3 regions of the Bradyrhizobium septentrionale genome follow, and region 1 is predicted to be linked to each of the others. Evidence: predicted binding sites of a transcription regulator. Region 1 holds the regulator's gene; each other region holds the start of a gene.
The links. The regulator PhoB, encoded in region 1, activates phosphate uptake and scavenging genes when phosphate is short. The targets are predictions, from matches to a motif close to TGTCATNNANCTGTCAT.

Region 1 (3,276 bases):
GGGGTGAGGCCAAAATGCGCTCCCGTCGCCTTCGATGACCGGAAGCGCTTCGGGTCGTCGATCGCCGAGGCATAGGTGAGCGCCACGATCGGGCCGACGGACGGTGTCGTCATCAAGAGCTTCGCCTGCGGGTGCGACCTGGCGAGCCTTTGGGTGTGCTTATCCAGGCCATTGAACTCGCGCCGCAGCACGGCGTGGGCTTCGAGCAGTGCCTGGGCCACCACCTCAAGTCCAGGATGGCCCGCTACGAGCTCCCGGATGCGTTCGGCGAACGTGCGCTCGGTGGTCGGGCCGACCTTCAGACCGAAGCCGCGGAGCACGCCGCGCAGGCTGTTCTCGATGTCGCGCAGCTTCGACTGCAGCAGCTTGCGTGCCGTCAGAACCGCCCGCGTCTCCTGCGCTTCGATCGACTTGCAGTGCACCGGCCGGAACCAGCCCAGCCGCATCAGTTGCGCGATCCCGCGGGCATCGTTGCGGTCCGACTTCACCGGCATCGCCTTGAAGGCATCGCGGACGTGCCGCGTCTCCAACAGTTCGACTGCCAGGCCCGCATCCCGCATCGCTGCGTAGAGCCATTGCGACAGCGGACCAGCCTCCAGCCCGATCCGTTCCAGCACCAACCCCAGCGACCGGAACCAGCCGATCAAGGCCTCCGGCTCGCTCGCAACCTTCGCCTCGCGCAAAATCTTACCCGTCCCATCGACAAGGCAGACGCTCGAGCATTCCAAAGACACGTCGATTCCTGCATAGTGGTACATGGTCGTCCCTTAATGATGCTTGGAGCGGGCTTGCCCGACTCCGTTGACACCATCAGTTTGAGGGACGACCGCCTTCCAACCAACAGGCCGCTCGCGAGCGCGCTTCCAAAGCGCGCCGTAGCGAGCGGGCGGCCGGCCCGTTACCCCATCTACGTCTGCATCACCGGTGTCGTCCCGCCGCAGGCCGGGACCCATCATAACCACCGGCGCAGGTGGTCAGGCCGGGCTGCGGCCCCCAGCGCGTTCCAACAATCAAGATTCGTGGTTATGGGTCCCGGCTTTCGCCGGGACGACGCTGTAGTTTATTTGCGGCTCCGCGGCTACGGCTGCGGCTCGGCCTTCGCGAAGCGGTCGTCGAGCGCGTAGCCGGCGCCGCGCACGGTGCGGATCGGATCCTGCTCGCGGCCCGGATTGAGCAGCTTGCGCAGGCGGCCGATATGCACGTCGACGGTGCGCTCATCGATATAGATGTCGCGGCCCCAGACGCTGTCGAGCAGCTGCTCGCGGCTGAACACCCGGCCGGGATGTTCGAGGAAGAATTCGAGCAGGCGATATTCGGTCGGCCCGAGATCGATCGGGCGGCCCGAGCGCGCCACGCGGCGCTTCTCGCGGTCGAGCTCGATGTCGCCATAGGTCAGCACGGTGGCAAGCCGCTCCGGGCTCGCACGGCGCAGCAGGCCCTTCACCCGCGCCAGCAGCTCGGGCACCGAGAACGGCTTGACGATGTAGTCGTCGGCGCCGGTGGCAAGCCCGCGCACGCGCTCACTCTCCTCGCCGCGCGCGGTCAGCATGATGATCGGAAGCTGCTTGGTCTCCGGCCGCGCCCGCAGGCGGCGGCACAGCTCGATGCCGGACAGGCCCGGCAGCATCCAGTCGAGCACAACGAGGTCGGGGATGCGCTCCTTCAGCCTGGTGTCGGCGTCGTCGCCGCGTCCCACCGTTTCGACATCGTAGCCTTCCGCATCGAGGTTGTAGCGCAACAGTGTCGTCAGCGCTTCCTCGTCTTCGACTACCAGAATGCGTGCGCTCATCGGTCTAAGTTCTTTCTCTGTGGTGATCCGTTGCCCAAACGCAAACCGAAACACTCAACCCCTGAGCATATTCCCCGTGGAAACGGTTTGTCGCGACGACAATCCGGTTCCGCCGATGCGGATCATGCCCTAGTTACCCGGCACCGTGGTGGCGAAATTGGTCATATCGCCCTTCGGACGCTTGTCGGTGATCTGCTGGCCCTCGATCATATAGAACACGGTCTCAGCGATATTGGTGGCGTGGTCGCCGATCCGCTCGATGTTCTTGGCGCAGAACATCAGATGGATGCAGAACGAGATGTTGCGCGGATCTTCCATCATGTAGGTCAAGAGCTCGCGGAACAGCGAGGTGCAGATCGCATCGACCTCCTCGTCGCCCTTCCAGACGTTCATCGCCGCCGGCAGATCGTGCGCGGCATAGGCGTCAAGCACCGACTTGACCTGCGACAGCACGAGGTCGGTCATGTGCTCGAGGCCGCGGATCAGCTTCAGCGGCTGGAAATCGCTCTCCAGCGCCGCGACGCGCTTGCCCATGTTCTTGGCGAGGTCACCGATCCGCTCGAGGTCGGTGGCGACCCGCATCGCGCTGACGATCTCGCGCAGGTCGATCGCCATCGGCTGGCGGCGGGCGATCGTCAGCACCGCGCGCTCTTCGATGACGCGCTGCAGATTGTCGATCTCGATGTCGGCGGCGACCACGCGCTTGCCGAGCGCGACGTCGCGCCGGATCAGCGCGTCGACCGACTCGGTGATCATGCGCTCGACGAGGCCGCCCATCTCGGCGACCAGGCGGGTCAACTCCTGCAGGTCGCTGTCGAATGCCTTGGCGGTATGTTCAGAAGCCATCGCTTGTCTCCCTCAATCATGATCCCGGGGATCATGATTTCGTGTCCTCAGTTTCGCATGATCCAATCGGAAAACCGGTGCCCACTTTTCCGGATCATGCGCTAGCCGAACCGGCCGGTGATGTAGTCCTGGGTGCGTCGATCGCTCGGCGAGGTGAAGATCTTGTTGGTGTCGTCGAACTCGATCAGCTCGCCGAGATACATGAAGGCGGTCTTGTCGGAGACGCGCGCCGCCTGCTGCATGTTGTGGGTGACGATCGCGATCGTGTAGTCCTCGGAGAGCTCCTGGATCAGCTCCTCGACCTTGGCGGTCGAGATCGGGTCGAGCGCCGAGCACGGCTCGTCGAACAGGATCACCTCGGGACGCACCGCCACGGTGCGCGCGATGCACAGCCGCTGCTGCTGGCCTCCGGAGAGCGACAGGCCGGAAGCGTTCAGCTTGTCCTTGACCTCGTTCCACAGCGCGCCGCCGCGCAGCGCCTTCTCGACCCGGTCGTCCATCTCGGACTTCGAGATCTTCTCGTAGAGGCGGATGCCGAAGGCGATGTTCTCGTAGATCGTCATCGGGAACGGCGTCGGCTTCTGGAACACCATGCCGACCCGCGCACGCAGCAGATTGAGGTCGAGCTTGGGATCGAGAAT
Region 2 (3,276 bases), 3.8 Mb from region 1:
CACCGACGCCGAAGCTCCAGGGCTCGCATTCGTCGCTGCTGCGCATGCGGTTGACGAGCTTGCCGAGCTGGGGCGCGGCAATGGTGACGATGTCGTCGCGCTTGTGGGTGAAGCCCTCACCCTTGGCGTCGCGGTCCTTGACCGGCGCGAACATCGTGCCGAGGAACAGCGCAAAGCCGTCGGGATATTGGTGCACGGGGCCGATGGTCTGGGCGACCAGATCGGTCGGGTCGCGGCTGATCTTTGAGATCGAGGAATGGCCTTCGAGCACGAAACCGTCCGCGCCCTTCACGGTCAGGCCGACATCCATCTTCCTGACGTCGTCGAGCGAGAAGGTCTGGTCGAACAGGCGGAGCAGCGGGCCGATCGCGCACGATGCGTTGTTGTCCTTGGCCTTCGACAATAGCAACGCCGAGCGGCCCTCGAAGTCGCGCAGATTGACGTCGTTGCCGAGCGCGGCGCCGACGATCTTGCCGGCGCCGGAAACAATGAGCACGACCTCCGGCTCCGGATTGTTCCAGGTCGACTTCGGATGCAGCCCGGCATCCATGCCGGTACCGACCGAGGACAGCGTCGGCGCCTTGGTGAACACTTCCGCGTCCGGGCCGATGCCGACCTCCAAATACTGGCTCCAGGCGTTCTGATCGATCAAGACCTGCTTCAGCTTCATCGCCTGCTCGGAGCCCGGCTTCAGCTTGGAAAGATCGTCACCGACCAGCCACACCACCTCGGTGCGGATCGCTTCCGCAGAGGATGGATTGCCGCGCGCCCGCTCCTCGATCACGCGCTCCAGCATCGAGATCGCGAACGTGACCCCGGCGGCCTTCAGCACCTGCAGATCGACCGGCGCGAGCAGATGCGGCTTTGTGCCGTCGCGGCGGTCCGGCGGCGTGTTGGCGAGGATCGCGTCGAAATCGCCGAGCCGCTCGCCTTTGGTCGCGCGCAACGCCGCTGCGGGATCGCTCTCCTCGCACAGCGCGCTCACGGTCGGGAACCGCGCCGTGACGTCGAACACGCCGTCCGCCCGCACCGCGACCACGGCCGGGCCGCCGGCCTGCGGCAACCAGACCCGTCCGACCAGCGTGCCGGCGGTCGCGTCCTCCGGCAGGACGTCTTTTAGCGTGAGCGAAATCATCGGCGTCTCCCATTGTTGTTGGCGCTTGTTAGCACAGTCCCGCCGACTGCGTGAAACAGCGGTCATGCCATTGTCATAGAGGGGTAACATCGCCCGTCAATGCTCCCGTCGATCCATCTAACACACTGAAAGACGGACCTGCATGACCGCCCCCCACCTCACCGACGAAGCCTCCCGAGATGAAGCCTTGCGCGACGAAGCCTTCCGTGACGAAGCCTTGCGCGCCCGCATCCACCAGGAGATGGCCGACAGCTTCGATGAGGAACTTGAGCTCGAGCTCGACGACGTCAGGCTCGACAAGCTCGACCATGACGGGTCCGCTGGACATCCGTCGATCGATCGCAAACTCTATTTCCGCGAATTGCTACGGCTGCAGGGCGAGTTGGTGAAGCTGCAGGACTGGGTGCAGCACGAGAAGAAGAAGGTGGTGGTGCTGTTCGAGGGGCGCGATTCCGCCGGCAAGGGCGGCGTCATCAAGCGCATCACCCAGCGGCTCAACCCCCGCATCTGCCGCGTCGCGGCGCTGCCGGCGCCGAACGAGCGCGAACGCACGCAATGGTATTTTCAGCGCTACGTGTCGCATCTGCCGGCCGGCGGCGAAATGGTGCTGTTCGACCGCAGCTGGTACAACCGCGCCGGCGTCGAGAAGGTGATGGGGTTCTGCACCGACGAGCAGTACGAGGAATTCTTCAAGTCGGTGCCGGAATTCGAGCGCATGCTGATCCGCTCCGGCACCATCCTGTTGAAATACTGGTTCTCGATCACCGACGAGGAACAGGCGTTCCGTTTCTCGATGCGGATCCATGACCCGCTGAAGCAGTGGAAGCTGAGCCCGATGGACGTCGAGGCGCGAACCCGCTGGGAGCAGTACACCAAGGCCAAGGAGACGATGCTGGAGCGCACCCATCTGCAGGACTCGCCGTGGTGGATCGTCGACGCCGTCGACAAGAAGCGCGCCCGGCTCAACTGCATCTCGCATCTGCTGAGCCAGATGCCGTATCAGGCTGTGCAGCACCAACCGGTCGTGCTGCCGCCCCGGGTGCGCAACCCCGACTATCACCGCGGCCCGATCCCGCCGGAGATGTACGTGCCGGGAAGGTATTGATCCGGGGTGCGATCTGCGCGCTCCCGCTTGCGGCAAGCGCTCAACGTCCCCACAAACTCGTCATGCCCGGGCTTGTCCCGGGCATCCACGTCTTCGTTTCCGCGCGAGAAAAGACGTGGATGGCCGGGACAAGGCCGGCCATGACGGTGCGGAGAGTCCAGTTGATTCCAAATGCAATCCGACCTCTCCCCGCAAGCGGGGCGAGGTAAGAAGGCCAGCACTTGGGCAACTGCGCCTACTATTGGCGGAGGCCCGCACTATTGCTGCGGCCAAATCCCGACGCTAGGCTTCCCCGATCTGGTGCAGGGAGGCCCGCTTGACTCAATCCGACGACATCACAATTTCCGAAGATCGCCGTGACGCGCTGCGCTATGCGCTCGGGATCGGCAGCGGCGCCGCGCTGGTGGCCGCGTTGGCAACCCCGGCCGCGGCGCAGACGCCTGCCGACAACACGCTGGATCGTATCCGCGCCAACAAGGTGCTGCGGATCGCCGTGCTGCCGGGCGAACTGCCCTATTTCAACAAGGATCTCGCCTCCGGCACCTGGTCCGGCTTCTCGATCGAGATGGCCAACGATCTGGCAAAGCTGCTCGACGTCAAGCTGGAATATGTCGAATCGACCTATGGCAATTCAATTCTCGATTTGCAGGCCAACAAGATCGATCTCGGCTTCGCGCTCAACCCGACGCCGCAGCGCGCGCTGGTGGTCGATTTCACCAATCTGGTGTTCCCGCATCCGTTCGGCGCGATGCTGAAGAAGGGGCTGGAGGCCAAGGCTTCAGATGCTAAGACCTGGGCCGACATCAACAAGCCGGAGGTCAAGATCGCGGTCGACGTCGGCTCGGCCAACGAGGCGGTGGCGCGGCGCTTTGCGCCGAACGCCACCATCAAGTCGCTGAAGTCGCGCGACGAGGTGATGCTGGAAATGTCCTCGGGCCGCGTCGATTGCGTCGTCAACGCGCTGGTGCTCGGGCTGACCGCGATCGCCAAAAACCCCAATCTCGGCACCTACAAGATCCTGACCTCGCCGTCGGTG
Region 3 (3,276 bases), 4.1 Mb from region 1:
GCGATCGCGACCGCAACCTTCACCCAGGTTGGGATGAATTTGGTGGCGCTGTCGAGCGAGGCCTTGTAGGCGTTCAGGGTCGCGACCTCTTCCTTGCTGAGGTCGTTTTCCTTGTCCTTCATCAGGAAGCGGATCGCCTCCGAGGTCAGGTACATGTCGTTACGGGTGTTGCCGACGACTTCCGCCGGCACCTTGTTCAGCGAACCGTACTTCTGCACCTGGTCGCCGACGTCCTTCACCAGCACCGACAGCGAGGGATAGGTGCCTTCGCTGATGTGGTGCGACGAGACGTATTGGGTCACCGCCGGGCGGGGATCGCCGATGATGCTGTGGCCGGCGCCCTTGGCCGCGACCACCTTGGAGGCTGCCTCCGAGGTCTTCTGGAACTGGGCCACCTGGCTCTCCGGCAGCGCGCGGTTCAGCGCGTAGGCGGTCGGCACGGTGCCGATCAGGATCAGCATGATCAGGCCCATGCCCTTCTGGCCGTCGTTCGAGCCGTGGGCGAAGCTGACGCCGGTGCAGGTCAGGATCAGCAGGCCGCGGATCCAGAGCGGCGGCGCCTTGTTGCCTTCCGGCGCGGCGTAGAGCGCCGGGTTCCTGACGATCACCTTCAGCAGCAGCAGCAGCCCGGCGGCGCAGATAAAGCCGACCAGCGGCGACAGCAGAAGCGCGTAGCCGATCTCGGTGGCCTTGCCCCAGTCCACGCCCGAGGTGCCGTCACGGCCGCGCAACAGCGCGTTGGCGACGCCGACGCCGATGATTGAGCCGATCAGCGTGTGCGAGGAGGAGGCGGGCAGGCCGAAATACCAGGTGCCGAGATTCCACAGGATCGCGGCGATCAACAGCGCGAACACCATGGCAAAGCCGGCGCTGGAGCCAACCTGCAGGATCAATTCCACCGGCAGCAGCGAGACGATGCCGAACGCCACCGCGCCCGTCGAGGTCAAGACGCCGAGGAAGTTGAACAGGCCGGACCACATCACCGCAGCTTCCGCCGGCAGCGAGTGGGTGTAGATCACGGTGGCCACCGCGTTGGCGGTGTCGTGGAAGCCGTTCACGAACTCGAAGCCGAGCGCGATCAACAGCGCGACCAGCAGCAGCATGTAGGGCAGGTAGGAGGTGACCTTGGTGCCGGTGGCGTCAACGTCCGAATAGATGCTGTAGGCAACGTACAAAAGTCCCGCGGCAAGGATGCCGAAGAAGATGATCATCGTGAGCGGGTTAAAGCCCTTGTCGAGATTGGGCCGCGACGCCGGCTGTATCGGCGCTCCATCGGCCAGCGATGAATTGAGTGTAATATCGGTCATTCTGACGCCCCTCGTAGTTTGAGGCCCATTTTTGACTGATGGAGTTGAAGGTTAGATGACAAGCTCAACGTTGTTTTGCGCAGCGCAAGCAGGTGCTTGAATCCGCGCCATGCTTCATGCGCAGAATCTTCGTGCTTCTCCTTGAAATCGTTCGAACAGTCCCGCGAATACGGACACGACGGGACTGGCGCGGGTGGTGGATATCGCACGATCATTCGTGCGCATCGTCGGTCCAGGACGGCTGTTTCGGGAGTGAGGATGAGGTGGCGCGCCGCACGATCGGGGCTAGCAAATCGCGCAGCGCGCCCGCCTCAGGGTACGTCATGGCGTGAACATGACGCCCGATGCCCGTAGACACGTGAGGCTATCACGGATCAATTCAAGGTTGTAGGGATTTATCAGCGTTTTGAACAATTTCACGTTGAAGTGTGATCCTGCAGTTCCCCCGGAACTCAAGCCGCGTGGGCTGAATTGCGCAGCTGACCTGCCGCGATTTTCAGATCGTCGATAAAGCGCTGATATTCCAGCGCCTTGGCTTTCTCGTCGGGCAGCCGCAACAGATAGGACGGGTGCACGGTGACCAGCACCCTGGTTCCGTCATGGTCGATCAGACGGCCGCGGTTCCTGTTGATCGGCGTGATCTTGCCGAGCACGCTCTGCGCGGCCGTGGCGCCGAGCACCACCACGAGCTCCGGCTTGATGGCGGCGAGCTCGCGCTCATACCACTGCCGGCAGGCGCGGATCTCCGGCGTGCCCGGCTTCTGGTGCAGGCGGATCTTGCCGCGCGGCACGAACTTGAAGTGTTTCACCGCATTGGTGATGTAGACCTTGGCGCGCGCGATGCCGGCTTCCTCGAGCGCGCGATCGAGCATCTGCCCGGCGGGACCGACGAAGGGATGGCCGGCGAGATCTTCCTTGTCGCCGGGCTGTTCGCCCACCAGCATCAGCGTCGCGCCTTGCGGCCCTTCGCCGAACACGGTTTGCGTCGCGTCCTTCCACAGCGGGCAGGCGCGGCAAGCGGCGGCCTCGTCGCGCAAGGCCGCGATCGCGTCACGAGTGTGCTTGTCGTGAGTTTGCTTGTCCTGGGTATGCATGTCGCGAGCTTGCTTGCGGGGCATCGGCGTATCCTGCCGCTGCTGCGGCTCGGCGGCCTTGCGTGCGATGAAGGGGCCGCTGGTCATGCGCATGGCGTCTTCGATCAGAGGTTTAATGATCGAGTCCTCGGGCAGGTTCCTCCAATAGGCTTGCGGCATCTCCATCACTTTCAGCCGCGCCGGATTGAAGCGGCCGTTGTCATGACGCCGCCAGGCCTCCTCGAGCCGGTCCTCGCTCGGCACCTCGGATTTGGCAACGCCCGGCGTGATCGAGATCGCGTGCCCGTCCCAATGTGCGCAGGCGTCGGGGGTCAGGATCGACCACGGCATGTCGGCGAAGCGGCCGGCGAAGAACGGCGCGGCATGCTCGACGATGCGATGCTCCGGCTCGAACCAGGCGACGTAATGTGCCTTCTGCTCGCGGCCGATCTCGCGGAAGCGCAGATGCGCGTGCATCCTGTCGATATCGCGATAGACCGCGCGCGCCATCGCGTGGGCCTCGGCGACGTCAGGATCATCGGTCGCGCTGAGCAGATCGTGATGGCTGCGCAGTCGCCACAGCAGGCGATAGAGCAGGGCGAAGCGCTCGTCATTGCGATGCAGGATCGCGGTCCTTGCCAGCTCGATGAATTTGGCTGTGACGTTGAACTGCGCCTGCGGCGTATCAGGCAATTCATTCACGCAGGATGCCGACAACAGTTCGTCGTCGCTACGTACCGTCCAGGTGACATCCGACGGCTTCACATCATTCAGCGCCAATCGCCGCGCGGCCTTGCGCCAGCCTTCGAAATCGGTGTCGTTGTCGAGCACGATGATACGCATGCGATTGCTCCGTTTCCCGTCACGCCGCCAGTTTCCGGGCTGTCGCGCCTGAC

Region 2: a site for PhoB is predicted at 1,196-1,212, ahead of ppk2 (polyphosphate kinase 2). Genes of this name have one in related genera too.
Region 3: a site for PhoB is predicted at 1,352-1,368, ahead of HAP48_RS31040 (inorganic phosphate transporter). Genes of this name have one in related genera too.

What each region holds. Positions count from the first base shown of each region.
Region 1 covers NZ_CP088285.1:2,089,254-2,092,529, forward strand. The annotation lists gene HAP48_RS11825 (IS110 family RNA-guided transposase) at 1-758, opposite strand, end outside; gene phoB (phosphate regulon transcriptional regulator PhoB) at 1,079-1,789, opposite strand; gene phoU (phosphate signaling complex protein PhoU) at 1,919-2,635, opposite strand; gene pstB (phosphate ABC transporter ATP-binding protein PstB) at 2,737-3,276, opposite strand, start outside.
Region 2 covers NZ_CP088285.1:5,905,272-5,908,547, reverse strand. The annotation lists gene HAP48_RS29980 (fumarylacetoacetate hydrolase family protein) at 1-1,135, opposite strand, end outside; gene ppk2 (polyphosphate kinase 2) at 1,377-2,240, shown strand; gene HAP48_RS29970 (transporter substrate-binding domain-containing protein) at 2,557-3,276, shown strand, end outside.
Region 3 covers NZ_CP088285.1:6,148,850-6,152,125, forward strand. The annotation lists gene HAP48_RS31040 (inorganic phosphate transporter) at 1-1,307, opposite strand, end outside; gene HAP48_RS31045 (UdgX family uracil-DNA binding protein) at 1,760-3,223, opposite strand.